2 regions of the Streptomyces sp. NBC_01474 genome follow, and region 1 is predicted to be linked to the other one. Evidence: riboswitches for the same ligand, from Rfam matches in the RefSeq annotation. Region 1 holds a riboswitch; the other holds the start of a gene.
The links. Region 1 has a riboswitch for ZMP and ZTP ahead of OG758_RS21765 (glycine hydroxymethyltransferase). Riboswitches for the same ligand answer to the same signal wherever they lie in the genome.
Positions count from the first base shown of each region.

Region 2: it holds a riboswitch for ZMP and ZTP, as region 1 does, so the genes downstream of both, OG758_RS04955 (bifunctional 5,10-methylenetetrahydrofolate dehydrogenase/5,10-methenyltetrahydrofolate cyclohydrolase) here and OG758_RS21765 (glycine hydroxymethyltransferase) in region 1, are expected to answer to the same signal.

Region 1 covers NZ_CP109449.1:4,758,693-4,769,045, reverse strand. Annotated here, with positions in the region: gene pdxR (MocR-like pyridoxine biosynthesis transcription factor PdxR) at 1-1,172, shown strand, start outside; gene OG758_RS21775 (hypothetical protein) at 1,225-2,070, opposite strand; gene rocD (ornithine--oxo-acid transaminase) at 2,230-3,456, opposite strand; ZMP/ZTP riboswitch at 3,574-3,660, shown strand; gene OG758_RS21765 (glycine hydroxymethyltransferase) at 3,722-5,170, shown strand; gene OG758_RS21760 (hypothetical protein) at 5,251-5,964, opposite strand; gene OG758_RS21755 (hypothetical protein) at 6,141-7,004, opposite strand; gene OG758_RS21750 (RNA polymerase sigma factor) at 6,997-7,644, opposite strand; gene trpS (tryptophan--tRNA ligase) at 7,851-8,864, shown strand; gene OG758_RS21740 (2'-5' RNA ligase family protein) at 8,916-9,497, shown strand; gene OG758_RS21735 (decaprenylphospho-beta-D-erythro-pentofuranosid-2-ulose 2-reductase) at 9,534-10,289, opposite strand.
Region 2 covers NZ_CP109449.1:1,011,070-1,021,422, forward strand. Annotated here, with positions in the region: gene OG758_RS04935 (SDR family NAD(P)-dependent oxidoreductase) at 1-610, shown strand, start outside; gene OG758_RS04940 (DUF1731 domain-containing protein) at 644-1,621, opposite strand; gene OG758_RS04945 (NAD(P)H-dependent oxidoreductase) at 1,709-2,164, opposite strand; partial or broken gene OG758_RS04950 (MmyB family transcriptional regulator) at 2,174-2,404, shown strand; ZMP/ZTP riboswitch at 2,391-2,481, shown strand; gene OG758_RS04955 (bifunctional 5,10-methylenetetrahydrofolate dehydrogenase/5,10-methenyltetrahydrofolate cyclohydrolase) at 2,504-3,382, shown strand; gene OG758_RS04960 (hypothetical protein) at 3,330-3,908, opposite strand; gene yczR (MocR-like transcription factor YczR) at 3,933-5,411, opposite strand; gene yczE (membrane protein YczE) at 5,649-6,242, shown strand; gene OG758_RS04975 (immunity 49 family protein) at 6,253-7,989, shown strand; gene OG758_RS04980 (TetR/AcrR family transcriptional regulator) at 8,435-9,094, shown strand; gene OG758_RS04985 (amidohydrolase) at 9,139-10,353, shown strand, end outside.

The DNA of each region.
Region 1 (10,353 bases):
GCTCGGGGACGCGCGTCGCGGAGCGGCCGGTCGAGGCACCCCGGCCGGCCTCGACCCGCGGGCGGCGCGCCCCGGCCGGCCTCCGCCACGACCTGCACCCCGGCACCCCCGACCTCTCCTCGTTCCCACGCGCCGAATGGCTCAAGGCCTCACGCCGTGCCCTCAACGCCGCCCCGAACGACGCCCTCGGCTACGGCGATGCCCGCGGTCGCGTCGAACTGCGCACCGCACTCGCCGGCTACCTCGCCCGCGCCCGAGGTGTCCACGCAGACCCGGACCGCATCGTCATCTGCTCCGGCTTCGTCCACGGCCTGATTCTGCTCGGCGAGGTGCTGCGCAACAGGGGCGTGCGCGACGTCGCCGTGGAGACGTACGGGCTCGACGTCCACTGGGACGTCCTGACACGGTCGGGCCTGCGCACCCACCCCCTTCCCCTCGATCAACTCGGCACCCGCACCGACGAATTGGCGACCGGCGAACCGGCTGTGGGCGCCGCCCTCCTGACCCCCGCCCACCAGTTCCCGATGGGCGGGGCCCTGCACCCCGACCGCCGCGCCGCCGTCGTCGACTGGGCCCGCCGCACCGGCGGACTGATCCTGGAGGACGACTACGACGGCGAGTTCCGCTACGACCGCCAGCCCGTCGGCGCCCTCCAGGGACTCGACCCCGACCGCGTCGTCTACTTCGGCACGGCCAGCAAATCGCTCGCACCCGGCCTGCGCCTCGGCTGGCTGGTGCTGCCGCCCTCCGTCATCGGGGAGGTGATCGAGGCGAAGGGCGTCGCCGACTGGTCGTGCGGCGTCCTCGACCAGCTGACCCTCGCGGAGTTCATCGACTCGGGCGCCTACGACCGCCATGTCCGCGGCGCCCGCCTGCGCTACCGCCGGCGCCGCGATCAGCTGGTCGCCGCCGTTGCCGAACGCGCCCCCGACGTGCGCGCCACCGGGATCGCCGCCGGCCTGCACGCCGTCCTCCAACTCCCGCCCGGCACCGAACAGTCCGTGGTCCGCGCCGCCGCCTGGCAGCGCCTGGGAGTCTCCGGCCTCTCCAGCTTCCGCCATGACGAAGCCACCACCGAACCACCGCTGGACGCCCTGGTGGTCGGCTACGGAACCCCACCGGATCACGCCTGGACCAGCGCGCTGGAGGCCTTGTGCCGGGCGCTGCCGTAGGGGACCGGCATCGGGCGGCAGGCGTCTCGGGTCGGGTCGGCCCGGGTTCGGGTCAGACCCGGGCCGGTGTGGACGCGTCCTCCACCGGCGCCTCCCCGAAGCGCGCCAGCGCCAACGCCCCCGCCACGGCCACCACGAAGCCGAGAGCCGCCAGCCAGCCCAGCCCCTCGCGCGTGCGGTCCCCGAGCCAGATCACCCCGACCAGCGCCGGCCCCACCGTCTCGCCCACGACCATCCCCGCAGTGGCCGTAGTCACCGACCCCTTCTGCAACGCCGAGGTCAGCAGCAGAAACGCCGCACCCCCACCGAGCAGCAGTGCATACGTCGCCGGATTGCTCAGCAGCGCGCCGGGCGACACGTCGTCGATGAGCCGTACCGACACCTCCACCACCCCGAACCCGAAACCCGAGCCGAGCCCCAGCGCGAGCGCCCGGCCCCGCCCCGGCAGCCGCCCGGCCACCGCCCCGATCAACAGCACCCCGAGCGCCGTCCCCAGCATCGCGTACCGCAGCGCGTCCGAGCCGGCCTGCGCTCCCTCCGCCCCCGACGCCAGCCCCAACATCGCGAGCCCCGCCACCACCACCCCGACAGCGCCCCACTCGACGCCGCTCAGCCGTACGTCCAGCAGCCGCGTGGAGACCACCGCCGTCACCGCCAGGCTCGCGGCGAGCGCGGCCCCGACGGCGTAGATCGGAATGGATCGCAGCGCCACGACCTGCAACACGAACCCGAGCAGGTCGAGCCCCAGCCCGGCGACATAACGCCACTGCTGCAGCGCCCGCAGCAACAGCGCGGCGTCGACACCGGACCCCGACCCCGGCTCCGCGGCCCGCGCGGCCATCGCCTGCAACACGGAAGCCGTACCGAAACAGGCCGCCGCCCCGAGCGCGCAAAGCATTCCAAGAAGCACAAAGCGACTGTAGAGGGTGTGCCTACGCCGACCGGCCCGTGAGCGATTCCTGCTCCGGTGGCTCCGTGAGCGGCTCCCCGTCCGGTGGTGCTCCCGTGAGTGGCCGGACCACGAGTCGGCCGCCCGTGCGCCGGAGGCGCACCGCCGTCAGACCGCCAGGACCGCCCGGAGCTGGTCGAGCCCCCAGTCCAGGTCCTCCTTACTGATCATCAGAGGGGGAGCGATCCTGATCGTGCTGCCGTGGGTGTCCTTGACCAGGACGCCCTTGGCCATCAACTTCTCCGAGATCTCTCTTCCCGTCCCGTACGACGGATCGATGTCGACCCCCGCCCACAGCCCGCGTCCCCGCACCTGCGTCACCTTGCCCGTGCCCGTCAGCAGCCCGAGCTCCGCGTGGAGATGCTCGCCCAGCTCGGCCGCCCGCTGCTGGAACTCCCCGGTGCGCAGCATCGCGATGACCTCGAGCGCCACCGCACACGCCAGCGGATTCCCGCCGAACGTCGATCCGTGCTCGCCCGGCTTGAACACCCCGAGCACCTCGCGGCTGGACACCACCGCCGACACCGGCACGACCCCACCGCCGAGCGCCTTGCCCAGCACGTACATGTCAGGCACCACGCCCTCGTGCTCACAGGCGAACGTCCGCCCCGTCCGCCCGAGCCCCGACTGGATCTCGTCCGCGATGAACAGCACGTTCCGCTCGCGGGTCAACTCCCTTACCGCCGGAAGATATCCGGCCGGCGGTACGAGGACACCGGCCTCGCCCTGGATCGGTTCGAGCAGCACCGCGACGGTGTTCTCGGTGACAGCGCCGCGCAGCGCCGTCAGATCGCCGTACGGCACGATCTCGAACCCCGGCGTGTAAGGACCGAAGTCCGCGCGCGCCTCATGGTCCGTGGAGAAGCTGACGATCGTCGTGGTGCGTCCGTGGAAGTTGTTGCCCGCCACGACGATCTTCGCTCTGCCGTCGAGCACCCCCTTGACCTGGTACCCCCACTTCCTCGCCGTCTTTACGGCGGTCTCGACCGCCTCCGCCCCTGTGTTCATCGGCAGCACCATGTCCATGCCGCACAGCTCCGCGAGCTGGGTGCAGAATGCGGAGAACCGATCGTGATAAAAGGCGCGGGACGTCAGCGTCACCCGCTCCAGCTGCGCCTTGGCGGCCTCGATGAGCCGCTGGTTCCCATGGCCGAAGTTGAGCGCTGAGTAGCCTGCGAGCATGTCGAGGTACCGGCGCCCTTCGACATCCGTCATCCACGCGCCCTCCGCCGTGGCGACCACGACGGGCAGCGGATGGTAGTTGTGCGCACTGTGCGCTTCGGACGCGGTGATGAAGGCTTCCGTTGCGGCATTCGGAGGAGTCACAGCAGTCACGGGATCTCCGTTCTTACAGCTCTGATGGCGCGAAGACGTGGGCTTGTGGCCTCTTCCTATCGTCGCTCGCATCGTGGACCTGGAAACCTCGTCCTGCGGCGCGCCCGGTAGTGTGGCCCGCAGGGCCGTGACTGGCGCGCTGGGATGGGACCGACCATCGGGGAGCGGCCTGTGAACTGTGTGCCGTGCGCCTGGGCCGACCCGTGAACCTCCTGCTCTCGACCTCGCTCGAGCAGGGGAGGTCCCATCCGTCCGGAGGTCAGTCATGTCAGAGCCCACCCTCTCCACCGAATCCGTAGCGTTCCGCAGCGCCCTCGACGTGATCCGGGCTGTCGAGCCCCGCGTGGCCGACGCCATCGGCCAGGAGATCGCCGACCAGCGCGAGATGCTCAAGCTGATCGCCAGCGAGAACTACGCGTCCCCGGCCACCCTCCTCGCGATGGGTAACTGGTTCAGCGACAAGTACGCCGAGGGCACCGTCGGCCGCCGCTTCTACGCCGGCTGCCGCAACGTCGACACCGTCGAGGCCCTCGCCGCCGAACACGCCCGCGAGCTCTTCGGCGCCCGCCACGCCTATGTACAGCCGCACTCCGGTATCGACGCCAACCTCGTCGCCTTCTGGGCCGTCCTCGCCCAGCGCGTCGAGGCACCCGCCCTGGAGCTGGCCGGCGTCCGCAACGTGAACGACCTCTCCGACGCCGACTGGGCCGAGCTCCGTCAGGCCTTCGGCAACCAGCGCATGCTCGGCATGTCCCTGGACGCCGGCGGCCACCTCACCCACGGCTTCCGCCCGAACATCTCCGGCAAGATGTTCGACCAGCGCAGCTACGGCACCGATCCGCAGACCGGCCTCGTCGACTACGAAGCCCTGCGCGCCATGGCCCGCGACTTCAAGCCGCTGATCATCGTGGCCGGCTACTCCGCGTACCCCCGCCTGGTGAACTTCCGCATCATGCGCGAGATCGCCGACGAGGTCGGGGCGACCCTCATGGTCGACATGGCGCACTTCGCGGGCCTGGTCGCCGGCAAGGTCCTCACCGGCGACTTCGACCCGGTGCCGCACGCCCAGATCGTCACCACCACGACGCACAAGTCGCTGCGCGGCCCGCGCGGCGGCATGGTGCTCTGCGACGACTCGCTCGCCGACCAGGTCGACCGCGGCTGCCCGATGGTCCTCGGCGGTCCGCTGCCGCACGTCATGGCCGCCAAGGCCGTCGCCCTGGCAGAGGCCCGCCGTCCCGAGTTCCGCGACTACGCCCAGTCCGTCGTCGACAACGCCCGTGCCCTCGCCGAGGGCCTGACCCGCCGTGGCGCCACCCTCGTCACGGGCGGCACGGACAACCACCTCAACCTGATCGATGTCGCCACCTCCTACGAGCTCACCGGCCGCCAGGCCGAGAACGCGCTCCTCGACTCCGGCATCGTCACCAACCGCAACTCCATCCCCTCCGACCCGAACGGCGCCTGGTACACGTCCGGCATTCGTATCGGCACCCCTGCCCTGACCACCCGTGGCCTGGGCACCGCGGAGATGGACGAGGTCGCCGGCCTCATCGACCGCGTGCTCACCGCCGCCGAAGCGGGCACCACCAGCAAGGGCGCGCCCTCCAAGGCGCAGCACGTCCTGGACGAGAAGATCTCCGACGAGGTCTCCGCGCGAGCGTCCGACCTGCTGAGCGGCTTCCCGCTCTACCCGGAGATCGACCTCACCTGATCGCTTGACCGGCCCGTCACCGGCCGCACCGACGGGCCGGTCAGTGCGCTCCCCCAGCCGTGAGAGCTGGAGAGCGACCCTCAGGAATCGATCAGCTGCTGCCGTGGTCCCGCATCGGGCGGGGTCCCGCCCGATGCGTGACGACCCGGCAGCCTGTCGGCCAAGGGCCGCAGCACCAGAGCCAGCGCGGCACCCGCCACCAGACCCGGTATCGCCCACCACCAGTCCACCCCGCCGTGAGACCCGACTGCCGAGGCCCGAGCGCCTTCGGAAGGCCCGGCATCGCGACCGTCGGCTGCCGGAGCTGGAGCTCCACCGAGGGCTTCCTTGGACCGGTCCGGCGACTGCCAGGGCACCGGGAAGATCGGACTCCCGCCCTTTTCGGACCGCGCGCCCATGACTCCGAGGTCCTTCAGCAGCGCGCGCAGCTCCGCCGGCTTGCGCGCCTTGTGCCAGTACCCGTTGTAGGAGTCCGGCACGTGCGTCGCTGTGTGTATCCAGACGTCCTTCGTGCCCGGCGAGTCCGGATAGACCCGGTCGACCCGCCACGGCAGCACGTCGTGCACCAGCCATGTGACATTGAGCTGACGCCCCGCGCCTATTCCCAGGCCGGGCGGCTCCTCCCGGCGCCCCTGGTCCGGCTCGCCGAGGAGACTCTCCAGCGGCCCGTACTTCTTGTCACTGAAGTAGAGCGACGCGCTCTGGCCGCTCTCGGGCGACACCACCAGAACGCTCGTCGGTCCGCCCGCCGACGCCCCTGACGCGCTCAGCAGCATCGAGGCGAGTGCTGCCATCAGTGCCACCGCCAGTGCGGCCGCCCTTCGTACTGTTCGCATCCGTTCCCCCAGCTGCTCCCGGCACGGCCCGCCCGTGTCGATTCACTTCTGGTACACCGCTCGACCCGACCGGGTTCCCAACTTCGGTGTGCGAGTTCTCGGTTGATCGAGTTCGCCGGCCCGGCCGACGGACATCAGCGGAGGGAGTCCGGCTTACGTACCGACCGTGCGATCTCCATCGCCCGTTCCCGGGAACCGACTCCCTCCAGGCGGAGCGTCATCTCCTGTCGACGGGTCCACAGGAGCGTCGGGCCCGCAGTGCGCTCAGAGCGGGTCCACCGGTCGCCGTCGCCGTCGAGCATCCAGAAGCTGAGCAGATGCGGCTGGGCGAACCACAGCCCCGTACCCCGGCCGAGATCGACCCAGTGCGGCTGCACGCGCACCGATTTCATGTACCCGATGTCGAGCTGCGCCGGATACTCGTCGAGTCGGATCGTGTGCCCGTCATCCCGCCAGCACAGTGTGATCAAGAAGCGCGACTTCGGTTCCCGTGTCACCGTCACGGCGTCCGGCATTCCCAGCTCGCCCGGCACCAGCGGTTCGAATCCGGCGTCTCGTCGGGCCTCACCCAGCGACAGCGACGTGCCGCACCCGGGGACGTGCACACCAGGCGACGGCAGGGCCGAGGGGTCGTACCGGACCTCCACCCCGCCGAAGCCGAACCACTCGGTGACCGCGGCCCGCACCGGAGGCGTGAGCACGAGCACGGTCAGCACTCCGCACAGCCCCGCCGTGAGCATCCGCCACCGCCTCCGTATCCAGCGACGCACGCGCCGCATCCGGACAGAGTCCGCCGTCGGCTCGGCCACCGGCGCCGGAACCGATTCGGCGAGTATCTGTGCCAGTACCCGCTCGGCCATCGACTCGCCGCCGGGGCCCAGACCGTCCAGGGACCTGCCCAGCGCCCGCAGCTCAGCCGGCAGCCCACGGTCCGCGCGGGGCCCGTGCTCCTTGCCGGGGCGCCGGCTCCCGTCGTCCTCGTGACGCGGTTCACTCATGCTCATCACCTCCCTCCCGCGGGTCCAGCTCTGCCGGAAGAATCCGCTTCAGCTTCCGCAGGGCGCGATTGAGCCTCGACTTCACGGTGCCGCGCGGCCAGCCGAGCGCCTCGGCCGTCTCCGCCTCGTCCATCTCGAGCAGATACCGGTACGTGACGACCAGCCGATGCTCCTCGCCCAGCTCCTCGAGCGCGGCGAGCAACGCCGTCCGCCGCTCGTCGTGGACGGCCGCGACCGCCGGATCCGTGGTCTCGGGTATCAGCGGCTCGGCCTCTGTCAACGTCGCTTCCCGCCCCACGACCGAGCGCTGTCGCACCGCCGAGCGCACTGTGTTCCTCGTCTCATTGGCGACGATCGCGAGCAGCCACGGCTTGAACGACGAGTCGTCCCGAAACTTTCCCAGGGCGCAGTACGCCTTGAAAAAGGCCTGCTGCACCACGTCCTCCGCGTCCGCTCCTGCCCCGAGGGCCCGGGCCGCCCGCAGCGCCAGCCCAGTGAAGGCGCGCACCAACACCGCGTACGCCTCCACATCTCCGGCGCGCACGCGAGCGATCACCGCACGCTCGTCGTCGACGACGCGGCCCCCCTCCAGGACCTCCCCCTGTGTCCTCACATCGTTGATACACCGCACCCCTCGCATCGGTTCCCACCCGTCGCACAGGTTTTCCGAACTCGTTCCGTGAGGCAGGTCCGAAGCCAGGTCCCGTGGCCGGGTTCCGTGGCCGGGTTCCGGCGACACGCCGGACGGGGTGCGCGACAGCGCTCCGTACACGGTTTCAGCACTTGTCGTGCACCCGTCGCCCACCTGTTTCCAACCAATGAGAGACACCTGAGAGAATGAGGAGCATGGCCTCTGATCGTCCCCGCGTGCTCTCCGGAATCCAGCCCACCGCAGGCTCGTTCCACCTCGGCAACTACCTCGGCGCGGTCCGCCAGTGGGTGGCGCTGCAGGAGTCTCACGACGCGTTCTACATGGTTGTGGACCTGCACGCGATCACCGTGCCGCAGGACCCCAAGGAGCTCCGGGCCAACACCCGGCTCGCCGCCGCGCAGCTCCTCGCCGCCGGGCTGGACCCGGACCGCTGCACGCTGTTCGTGCAGAGCCACGTCCCCGAGCACGCACAGCTCGGCTGGGTCATGAACTGTCTGACGGGCTTCGGCGAGGCCTCACGCATGACGCAGTTCAAGGACAAGTCCGCCAAGCAGGGTGCCGACCGCGCGACTGTCGGCCTCTTCACGTACCCGATCCTCCAGGTCGCGGACATCCTGCTCTACCAGGCCGACCAGGTGCCCGTGGGAGAGGACCAGCGCCAGCACATCGAGCTGACGCGCGACCTCGCCGAGCGCTTCAACGGCCGCTTCGGCGAGACCTTCACGGTCCCGGCGCCGTACATCCTCAAGGAAACGGCGAAGATCTACGACCTCCAGGACCCGTCGATCAAGATGAGCAAGTCGGCGTCGACACCGAAGGGGCTCGTCAACCTTCTCGACGAGCCGAAGACCACCGCCAAGAAGGTCAAGAGCGCGGTCACCGACACCGACACCGTGATCCGGTTCGATCCGGCGAACAAGCCGGGCGTCAGCAACCTCCTCGCCATCTACTCCACCCTCACCGGCACAGGTATCCCGGAACTGGAGCAGAACTACGAGGGCAAGATGTACGGTGCGCTCAAGACGGACCTGGCAGAGGTCATGGTGGACTTCGTGACACCGTTCCGGACCCGTACCCAGGAGTACCTGGACGACCCGGAGACGCTCGACTCGATCCTGGCCAAGGGCGCGGAGAAGGCGCGTGCTGTCGCCGCCGAAACCCTCGCCCAGGCTTACGACAAGGTCGGACTGCTGCCCGCGAAGCACTGAGCCCCAGCCCGTCTGAACCGCCTTACCGCCACACGACGACAGGAGTACGACGTGGGGACCGTAACGATCGGCGTTTCGATCGCGGTCCCGGAGCCACACGGCAGCCAGCTCCAGGAGCGGCGCGCGGGCTTCGGTGACCCCGCTGCGCACGGCATCCCCACGCACGTCACTCTGCTCCCGCCGACCGAGGTGGAGGACAGGTCGCTGCCTTCGGTCGAGGACCATCTCGAGGCGGTCGCCGCCGCGGGGCGGACCTTCGCGATGCGGCTCGCGGGGACGGGAACCTTCCGTCCGCTGTCTCCCGTTGTGTTCGTACAGGTCGTCGAGGGCGCCGAGGCCTGTACGAGGCTGCAGAAGCAGGTCCGTGACACGTCCGGTCCGGTCGCGCGCGAGCTGCAGTTTCCCTATCACCCGCACGTCACGGTGGCGCACGGCATCGCGGAGGAAGCGATGGACCGGGCGTACACGGAGCTCGCCGGGTACGAGGCGGCCTGGCCGTGCACCGGGTTCGCGCTGTACGAGCAGGGAGCCGACGGTATCTGGCGCAAGTTGCGCGAGTTCCCCTTCGGCGGCCCGGCAGTTCCCGCGCAGGGCCCCGACCGCTCGAAGCGGGGCCGACAGCCGGCTCGCTGACGCGCAGCGAGTCGGCCGGACGCTGTGCGACACGGCCTACATCGGCAGGCGCCGGAACACCGGACGCGGGACATGCCGCAGCGCCGACATCACCACGCGCAGGGCCCCCGGCACCCACACGGTCTCCGACCGGCGCCTGAGTCCCGTCTCGATGGCCTGTGCCACCGCCTCCGGGGTGGTGGCCATGGGTGCCTCCGCCATGCCCGCCGTCATCTTTGACCGTACGAAGCCGGGGCGTACGACCATCACATGCACGCCGGTGCCGTGCAGCGCGTCGCCGAGGCCCTGCGCGAAGGTGTCCAGGCCGGCCTTGCTCGACCCGTAGATGAAGTTGGACCGGCGGGCCCGCTCACCCGCGACCGACGAGAGCACCACCAGCGAGCCGTGGCCCTGGGACTGCAGGGCGCGGGCGCAGATGAGGCCCGCCGATACGGCGCCTGTGTAGTTGGTCTGCGCGACGCGCACCGCGGCCAGCGGCTCGTCCTCGTCGCGGGCCTGGTCGCCGAGGATCCCGAACGCCAGCAGCACCATGTCGATGTCGCCCTCGGCGAACACCTTGCCCAGCGTCACCTCGTGCGCCTCGGAGTCGAGCGCGTCGAAGGCGACGGTACGGGCGTCGGCGCCCATGTCGCGGAGTTCGGCGGCCGCACGGTCGAGGGCGGGGGACGGGCGGCCGGCCAGCCACACCGTTCGGGTCCGCCGGGCCACGAGGCGCCGCGCGGTGGCGAGCGCGATCTCGGAGGTGCCGCCGAGGACGAGCAAGGACTGGGGGGTGCCGAAGGCGTCCTTCATGAGAACCAAACTCCAAATGGGCGGGACCGAAATCGGTGGGGGTGGGATGGGAACCCGGACGGCC
Region 2 (10,353 bases), 3.7 Mb from region 1:
CGACCCCGAGCGCGGTCGCCGCGCCGCCGAGCAGCTCGGCTCACTCTGGGTCCAGCTCGACGTCACGGACGACGCGTCCGTCGCAGCCGCCGCCAAGGCGATCGAGGCCGACGGCGGCCTTGACGTGCTGATCAACAACGCCGGCATCGAGGGCCGGACCCCCGACGGCGGCGTGATCGGCGCCGCGGACGTGACCGCCGACGAGATGCGGTCGACCTTCGAGACGAACGTCTTCGGCGTCGTACGTGTCACCCACGCGTTCCTGCCCCTGCTGCAGAAGTCCGACGCACCGGTCGTGGTCAACCTGAGCAGCGGCCTGGCCTCGCTGGCCCGGGTCACCGACGCGGGTACGCCGACCCACGCGTACCCCGGAGTCGCCTACCCGGCGTCGAAGACGGCGGTGAACATGATCACCGTGCAGTACGCGAAGGCGTTCCCCGGCATGCGGATCAACGCGGTCGAGCCCGGTTACACCGCGACGGACCTGAACGCCCACACCGGCATCCAGACCGTCGAGGAGGGCGCCGAGATCATCGTGCGCATGGCTCAGCTGGGACCCGACGGCCCGACCGGCGCGTACGTCGCCGCGGAGGGGCCGCTCCCCTGGTGACGACGCAGGCCGCCCGACGGAGGCGCCCCCGCCTCACACCAGCCCGTCCGCCATGTCCCGCGTGACGTCACGTCCCCCGCGTACACGTCGCGCGAGGTTGGCGGCGGCATCGGGCCAGGCGGCGTGGTCGAAGGAGAAGCCCGCGTCGAGCAGCCGGCCCGGGACTACGCGGCGGCTCTTCAGAAGGAGTTCGGTGTCCGAGCGGAGTGCGAACGCGCCGAGTTCGGCCATCCACTTCGTCGCGGGCAGGCCCACCGGAACGCCCCATGCCGTACGAAGCGCACGCATGAAGTCACGCTGCGGCAGTGGCTCTGGGGCGGCGAGGTTCACGGGCCCGTCCAGGTCGTCGCGTTCGATCAGGAACCGGACCGCTCGGGCGAAGTCACGGTCGTAGATCCAGGACACGTACTGGCCGCCGCCCGCGACCGGACCGCCGAGGCCGAGCCTGGCCAGACGAAGGAGGATGTCGAAGACGCCGCCGCGATCGGGGCTCATCACCATCGCGGAGCGCAGGGCGACCTTGCGGGTGTGCGGGGTGTCCGCCTGCTCCTGCGCCCGCTCCCACGCCTTGGCGATCTCGACGCTGTAGCCCCAGTAGCCCGGGACGCCGGCCTCGTAGCCGCCGAGCAGGCCGGTCGCCTCGTCGTTCGGCGCGGCGAAGCCGTGGGCGTAGATGGTCGCCGTACTCATCTGCAGCCATACCCTCGGAGGTCGCGCGGCGGCGGCGATGGCCTCGCCGACGATCTCGGCGGACCGCACGCGCGAGTCCATCATGGCCCGGAGGTTGGCGGGGGTGTAACGGCAACTGACGCCGCGTCCGGCGAGGTTGATCACGACGTCGCTGCCGTCGACGACGTCGGCCCAAGGGCCCAGGGTCTCGCCGTCCCAGCGCGTCTCCCCGTCGCGCACCGGCCGCCGCGTGAGGACCACTACTTCGTGTCCCGCTTCGGCCAGTTCACGCTTCAGGATCGTCCCTACCTGTCCGGTGCCGCCGGGTGTCACGATCTTCATGGAGCCCCCTCATCGTGTCGGCACCACCTTACCGCAGATATTTGAACGCGTTCAAATAGGGAGAGGGGTAGCTGGGCAAGATGGCCCTCAGACCCGGTCGCTGACGTGCAGGTCGAGTCGAGTCCCCTCGTGCCCGGCGTCTCCACCCCAGGCAGGAGCCGCATGTCGTGGTCGTAGCCCCCGCCCGCGAGCGACCGGAAGGGGACCGGCGTGGCCGTGAAGAGTGCCGAGCCGTCGGGCGAACTCCGTCCGCGCCCTGACGAAGCGGTCGTCTGGGAGCTCGTTCGAGCTGTACACCGCGAACGGCTCCAGCGGGTTCATGCCCGTGAACCAGAACAGGCCGTGCCGCATGGGGTGCAGGACGTCCTCGAGACTTCCGTGGATGCCTCGATCGGAGATCGCCGACTCGCGCGCGCCGACGGTCACCGACACGAGCGCCAGCCTGCCCGTCAGGGAGCTTTCGCCGTACGGCGGCGGGACCGCGGTGCCGTACGCGAAGCCGCTCGTGAAGACCCGGTCGATCCATCCCTTGACACCGCTCACAGTGCGGAGTTCAGGCGTATCCGGGACAGCGGCGAGGTCGTGATGCGCGCGGCGGGGCGCACGCGCCTGAGGCGCCCGGTGGCCGGGCTGCTCACCCTGGACTTCGAGACACTGCACGTACCGGCCGCGCCCGGCGAGACGGGCCCGGTCGTGCACGTCTTCAGCACCGAGGAGGGTAGCGCGGAGGCCACGGCTCTCACATGGCTGACCGAAACCGTTACAGTGGCGGACAGGCCGTGACTGGCGCTGAGGTGGAGAACCACCGGGGAGCGGCCTGACCAAAGGGTCGACGTATGCCGTGCGCCTGGGCGAATGGTCAATGACGCCTGGGAGGCGACCATGTCCCCGACACAGACAGCCCACCTCATGGACGGCACCGGTACGGCCCGGCGCCTCGTCGAGGAGTCCGCGGGCAGAGCGGCGGAGCTGGTGAGGCGTACGGGCTCGGCGCCCTGCCTCGCGACCGTACTGGTGGGCGAGGATCCCGCCTCCGTCACCTACGTCCGTATGAAGCAGGCCCGCTGCGCCAAGGCCGGCATCGAGTCGCGGCGCGTCCAGCTCCCCGCCGGAACGACGACCGCGGAGCTGGTCGCCGCCCTCCGCGAGCTGTCGCAGGACGCGTCGGTGCACGGCATCCTGCTCCAGCACCCCGTGGGCCCGCACATCGACGAACGCGCGGCGTTCGAGGCCATCGCACCGGAGAAGGACGTCGACGGCGTCACCATGACCTCGTTCGGCGCGATGGCCTTCGGGCTGCCCGGATTCGTCTCCTGCACACCGGGCGGAATCATGCGGCTCCTCGACGAGTACGACGTCGATGTCGCGGGGCGGCATGCCGTCGTCGTGGGCCGGAGCGCGATCCTCGGCAAGCCGGCCGGGATGCTTCTGCTCGCCCGGGACGCCACGGTGACGTACTGCCACTCCCGCACGGCCGACCTGAGCGCGTACGTGAGGGAGGCGGACATCGTGGTGGCGGCCGTGGGACGGCCCCGGCTCATCCGCGGCGAGGACATCAAGCCCGGCGCGGTCGTCATCGACGCGGGCTACAACGCGGGCAACGTCGGCGACGTCGACTTCGACACCGCGGCCGAGCGGGCCCGCCTGATCACTCCCGTCCCCGGCGGGGTGGGCCCCATGACCATCGCCGTCCTCCTGGCCCAGACCGTCACCGCGGCGTACCACCAGCTCGGCGCGGACCTAGATCGCGCACTCGTCTGACAGGACCGCGCCGATCGAGCATCCGGGATCCCTGGTCGGTGGCGGCGTCGAGGAGTCCGGCGGCCGCCACCTCGAGGGCGGTGCGCGGCAGCGGCTCGCACTCCAGCGGTGCGCACACCTCGAAGCCGAGGTGCCGCACGGCCGTCTCCCCCGACGGCAGCATCTGGAGATACTCGGGACCGTCGGCTTCCTCGCGCCCCAGGAGGAACTCGACGGTCAGCAGCGTGCCGGCGGCGATCCACGGGGATCCGGCCTGCGGTTCACGGTCGATCAGCGTGAACTCCCACTCGTACGGGCCCGTAGGCGGCGCCGCGAGGAGCCACCGGGCGAACTCGGCGGCCCGCGGCGCGCCTTGACCCAGTGGCAGGCGCCCGAAGAAGTACCCGTCGAACCACCAGCCGCCGCCCGCATCTCTGTCGAGGGCGATCCACAGATCCTCGACGGGGCGGCCCGGGTAGTGGGACCCACGCCCTGCGAGGCGAAAGAGCGGACCGGTCCCAGGACGCTCGCCTCCGTACACCATCACGCGATCTCCCTCGCCCTCCGATGCTCAGGCGACCCAGTGCGGCCGTCGCGCGGCGCACGCCGCAGGAAGGCCGGCGGCGAGCGCGGTCGCCATGCGGTGGACGGCTTCGCGCAGGGTGTCCGCCGGGGTCGTGTACGGGATGCGCATCCGCTGCTCGAAGATGCCGGGGTCGGTGGCGAAGCAGGCGCCGCTCTCGATCCGGACGCCGTTGTCGAGGGCTCGTTCGGACAGCGCGGAGGCCACCGGTTCACCCAGGTCGACCCACAACGACAAGCCACCGGGCGGCAGTTGCCAGGACCATTGCGGCATGTGTTCCGTCAGTGCGGCGACCAACGCGGCGCGCTGCAACCGTAGTTGCTCGAGTCGGGGCAGCAGAATCCCGTCGGCTCGGTCCAGGAGGGCGAGTGCCAGGAGTTGGTCGACGACCGATCCGCCCATGTCGGTGGCCACGCGCTGGCCCGCGAGTTCGGTGACTAGCCGTGCGGGCGCGCGCAGCCAGCCGATGCGCAGGCCGCCCCAGTGGGTCTTGCTCATCGAGCCGATGCTGATGACCCGGCCGGTGCCACCCTTCGCGGCGTGGGAGGCGAAGGGAGGCGGCGGGGGGACGTCGAGCGCGAGGTCGGCCAGCGTCTCGTCGATGACCAGCCAGGTACCGGACCGCTCCGCCGCACGCAGGACGCGTACCCGCTCGTGTTCGGGCATGAGGCAGCCGGTCGGGTTGTGGAAGTCGGGTATCAGGTAGACAAGTTGGGGCACGACCTGGCGGAGAGTCGATTCGGTGATCTCGATGTCCCAGCCGGTGTCGGTCACGGGGACGGACACGGTACGCAGCCGGGCTCGACGCAGTGCCTCAAGGGCGTTCGGGTAGGACGGGTTCTCGACCATGACCCGGTCGCCGGGGCTGCTCAGCAGTCCCAGGACGAGGGTCAGCGCGTGCTGTGCGCCGGATGTCACCAGGATCTGTTCCGGCAGGGTGGCGAGGCCCCGTCGGGTGTAGCGCTCGGCGATGGCGGCGCGCAGGTCGGGCAGGCCGTAGGGGTGGTAGCCGGGGGTGTGTGCCTGCTCGGCGAGTTGCGGGGTGATGTGTACGAGGGCGTCGACGAGTGCCTGTTGTGGGAGCCCGGGGGACGCTCTGGCAAGGTCGATCGCGGTGTCCTGGGGGCCGAGGAGGCGGGTGATGCCACTGAGGGTGCGGCCTTCGGGCAGGGCGGTCCACGTGCCCGATCCCTGGCGGCTGTGTGCGTATCCGCTCTCGCGCAGCAGGTCGTACACGGCGGTGACGGTGGTTCTGCTGGTGTCGAGGGCGGCGGCCAGTTCGCGCTCGGCGGGGAGTCTGACGTGCAGGGCGATGCGTCCGTCCAGGATGAGCGTGCTGATCGCCTGCGCGAGGTGGCGGTAGGCGGGTCTCGTGCCGGCGGCGTCGGGCAGCATCGCGGCGAGCTGACGGCTCCCCAGGGTCCGGTCCGCGCGGCCCACCCTGTCCACCGGCAGGAAGGCGTTCACGTCAGTCAAACCATTCTCCCGAGATTGGCCATGTCATCCGGGCCAATCACTCTACAGAGTTGCCGCAATGGCCTTGAAGGCCCACGACAAGCACGGTGGAGGCAGGCACATATGCGGCAGGACACGGACACGACGGCCCGCTCCGGACAGGCGGCGCCGGGCGACGAAGGGATCGGCCGCAACCGCCCCGCTCCCCCACTCACCTACGTACGCTTCGGCGAACGCCCGCTCCGCCGCATGCCCCAGCTGTTCATCGGCCTCGCCCTGTACGGATTCAGCATGGCCGTCATGGTCCGCGCCGCGCTGGGCCTGAGCCCCTGGAGCGTTCTCAACGAGGGTCTGGAGAAGCACACTTCGCTGAGCTTCGGCACACTCACCGCGGTCGTGGGTGTGTCCGTGCTGCTGCTGTGGATCCCTCTGCGGCAGCGGCCGACGTTCGGGACCGCCGCGAACATCGTCGTCATCGCCTTCTCGTCCGACCTCGGGCTCACGCTCGTCCCCGAGGGCCTGGCACTTCCCGAGCGCGTCGGGCTCCTCCTCGCCGGGATATTCGCCAATGCGCTGTCCGTCGCCGTCTATGTAGGCGCACGGTTCGGGCCGGGGCCCCGGGACGGGCTGATGACCGGTGCGTCCGCTCTGACGGGACGTTCCATCCGCCTCGTCCGTACGTTCATCGAGGTCTCCGTGCTCGTCATCGGATGGCTGCTCGGCGGCGGCGTGGGGCTCGGCACCGTGCTGTACGCCCTTGCTGTCGGGCCTGTCACGCAGTTCTTCCTGCCCCGGTTCGCCTACACGAGACCGCGTGTCACCGGCTCCCGCCCCTCTTCGTAGAGTCTGTGCGGTGAACCTTCACCACGCACCCGATCCACACCTGCCGATGCTGAACGTCCCTCAGGCCGAGCGCCTGCGGAGCCTGACGGCCGCTTACTTCCTCGCCCGTCACGGCACGCACATGACCGTGACGGGGGACGCGGTGCGCCTGGAGGGCAGGCTCAGCCCGCTGTCGAACCTCGCGCAGCGGTGTCGCCAGTCCGCCGAGGACGACTGGCCGCGGATCGTGGAGCAGCACTTCACCGGTCTGGAGAACTCGTCCCAGGGAGGCGAGAGCGCCACGGAGCTCCTGGAGCGGACGTGCTGGCGGCTGCTGCCCGACGACGCCTTCCCGGGCGAGACCGCCGACGCCTTCCGCTATGCGCGACCGGTGGCCGAGGGGCTGCTCGCGGCCCTCGCGCTGGACGCACCCACTTCCGTACGGATCCTCGACGACCGGGACGTGGCGCGTGCCGGCGCCGAGCAGCTGTGGGCCGCGGGCCGCGCGAACCTGATCCGTGAGCCGGTCGAGCACGACGAGTTCCGCGGCCCGCAGGGCGCGTTGATGCACTCCGTGTACGGCGACTCGTTCTTCGTCTCCAGCAAGGCGCTCGTACTCCCCGATCTGGTGCGGGAGTTGACCGGCCGGGAGCTGCCGGAGGCCGGGGCGCTCGTCGTGATGCCGACCAGGCATCTGCTGGCGTTCCACCCGATCGTGGACGGCAGCGTGGTGGACGCCGTCAACGACCTGGGCTCCTATGCTCTCGGTGCCTACGAGGACGGGCCGGGCGCGCTCTCGCCGCGGCTCTACTGGTGGCGCCAGGGGCGGCTTGTCTCGCTCACGGTCTTCGACCACGAGAACCGTTCGTTCTCCGTGGTGCCGCCGCAGGAGTTGATGGACCTGATGAGGTCCCTGCGCGGCCAGGAATCCGCCGATGACACGCCGGATACGGCCCCTCGCGCGCAGACCGCCGATGAACTCGCCGTGACAACAGCCAAGTTGACAGCGCAACTGCCTCAGTCCCCTGCGGTTTTCGGTGACGTGTTCGCGGCCTCGCTCGCCCTGAGCCACGTGCGGTGCGCGTCCGACCCCGACGCGGGCGCGTTGGAGACCTGGGAGGCGTGGGTCGGTGCCATGCAGGTCGGCTCGGCGCTGTTCGCCAGCACGACCTCCCGGGAGAGCAGCGTCGCCTGCCGGATCGGGCACGACGTCGTGACGCTTCCGGTCACCGGCCCCGCCCCGCACGCGGACGGCCGTGCCTGGCTCAACGCCTTCTATCTCGCCGTCGTCTGCCGTGAGCGGGACCGCATGACGCAGTTGTGCCACGTGCCGCTGGACGACCTGCGTCGGGCCGCACCCATGGACGAGTACGTCTTCCACTGGATCGACACGCTCCAGACGTACTGGTTGCAGCACCCCATGGACGATGTGGTCCAGAAGCTGCTCGCCACGATGAACACGTCCCACCCCGATGTGGCGACCCGTACGCCTGCGGACTTCCTGAACCTGGTCGACTACCAGCCCGTCGCGCTCTTCCACCGTCTGGTCACCGGCGACCGCGAGGCTTTCGCGCTGGCACTCGCGGAGGCGCTGGACCATCACGAGCGCTACTGGAGCGACTCGACGGGGCCGCACAGCCGGGTGGCCCTCGGCCCGCTCGCGCTGGCGTGCCTCGCCTTCGACTCGGAGTTCCCGGTCGACAGCAAGTCGCCGTATCTGCCCACCTGCCTCCTCGACCGGGCCTGGTACGGCGAGTTCGACACGTGAGAGCGGGCTCCGGGGGCGGCCACCGCCGGGCGGCCTCGCGGCGGTAGAAGTCGAACTGCGTCACGCCGTCGTAGCCGTAGCTCTCGGGGTGCAGCTCGTGCAGCGCCACTCCGCAACGGGCGAGCGGCGGGCCAAGGGTCTTGGTCAGCAGTTCGCCCGCCTCCGCGATGAACGCGGGCTTCTCCGCGGCGCTGTTCGTGCCGACGGTGACGATGGCCTCGGCACGAGCGCCTTGCGTATGCCGAGCGGTCCGATGAGCCCGTCGCCCGCGCGCTCAAGCGGTACGACGTGCCGTAGACGGGCGGGCGCGGTCGGTGCCGACGGGGGCCGACGTGTCCCGCGGCGTTGACGCAGAGCGCGGCGGCCGCCGCGCCGGCGGTGAGCCAGTGACCCCTGGCCAGCCCTGCGCTTGCTTATTGGTCGCGCACTCAATAGCATTCCGGGTATGCCGTCAAGCGTCCAGCACAAGCGAATTCGGAAGACGCCGGCCGCCCGACGTGCGGAGATCGTCGACGCGGCGGCCTCGGTCGCTCTCGCCGAGGGACTCGAGTGCGTCACACTGCGGCGGATCGGCGACGAGCTCGGCGTCCGCCCCGGACTGATCAGCCACTACTTCCCCTCGGCGGACGACCTCGTGGCGGAGGCCTTCGGCAGCGCCTCCAGCGCCGAGCTCGACAGCCTCCTGCCCGCCGAGCGGGCCCAGGGGACTCCCACGCTGCACCTGGGATGGTTCTTCGCACGCGCGACGGGCGCGTCCTACGACAACATCAGCCGCCTCTGGATCAACGCGCGCCACCTCAGCCGCTACCGGTCCGTCCTGCGCGACCGGGTCGCCGAGCAGGAGGCGGCCTGGCGCGAGCGGCTCACCGACCTGATCCGGCAGGGCGTCGACCGGAACGAATTCCGTACGGACGACCCGTATGTGACGACTATTCAGATCCTGGTCGTGCTCGACGGCCTCGGAGCGCACGCGAACACCGACACCAGCAACCGTCCCGCCGAGGTGTCGCGCATGGCCGCGACTACAGCGGAACGCGAACTCGGCCTCCCGCACGGGACCCTCACCCGATCCGACGCGCCGCTCACGGCGTCGCTCACCGGCTAGGGTCCCGCGTCCCGGCCACCCCACCCGCCCTCCAAGGAGCCGCTGTGCCCACCCCTCTCGTCCTGCTCTCCGCCCGCCTGCTCGATCCGGTCACCGGCGCGTTCCTGCCGCAGACGGCCCTCGCCGTGTCCGGTGGCCGGATCTCCGCCCTGGGCGACGACCACGGCATACGTGAGCGCGTGGACGCCTCGACCACGGTGATCGACCTCAAGGGCGCCGTGGTGACCCCGGGCCTGGTCGACGGGCATCTCCACCCCGTCTCGGGCGCCGAGCTGACGGGCGGGCTCGACCTGTCGGGCTGCACCGACGTGGAGGACGTGCGCGCGGCGCTCGCCGCCGAGGTGCGGACGCTGGCGCCGGGGGCGTGGCTGCACGGCTGGGGGCTCGACCCGAACGTCTTCGGCGACCGGCCCGTCGGGATCACCCCCTTCGACTCCGTCCTCGACGGCGTACCGGCCCTTCTGCTGCTGTTCGACGCCCACTCCATGCTGGCCAGCCGGCGCGCGCTGGAACTGGCCGGTGTGGACGGCCCGCGCACCTTCGACCAGGCCTCCGCCGAGGTGGTCTGCGACGAGCGGGGCCGCCCCACCGGTCTCCTCCAGGAGGACGCCGCCTGCGAACTGGTGGAACGGGTCGCCCCGCAACCCACGCGGGAGGAGCGCCGCGACCGGCTCGCCACCACGCTGCGCGCCATGGCCGCCTCGGGGCTCACAGGCGGTCACGTCATGGACGCGAACGGCGATAGCCTCGCCCTGTTCTCCGAGCTCGACGCCGCCGGTGAGCTCGCCCTCCGCCTGCGAGTGGCGCCGTGGTGCCAGCCCGGCACCGACGCCGAAGGAGTACGGGCGCTCATCGAGCAGCAGGGCGCCGGCGGCACGCTGTGGCGCACGGACGGCGTCAAGATCTTCATGGACGGCACCATCGACAACGGCACGGCCTGGCTGGAACGCCCGGACTGCCACGGCGAGTCCACCCACGCCTTCTGGCCGGACCCCGAGGTCTACACACGGATCATCGGCGAGCTGCACCGCGCCGGAGTGCCCACCTCCACCCATGCGATCGGCGACGCCGCCGTACGCCATGTCCTCGACGCCGTCGAGAAGGCGCAGGCCGCTAGCGGGATCGGGGCGCGCCACCGCGTCGAGCACATCGAGACCGTGCCCGACGACACCCTGGGCCGGTTCGCCGCGCTCGGCGTCATCGCGTCCATGCAGCCCACCCACTGCTGCGACTTCACCCGGGCCGACCACACCGACAAC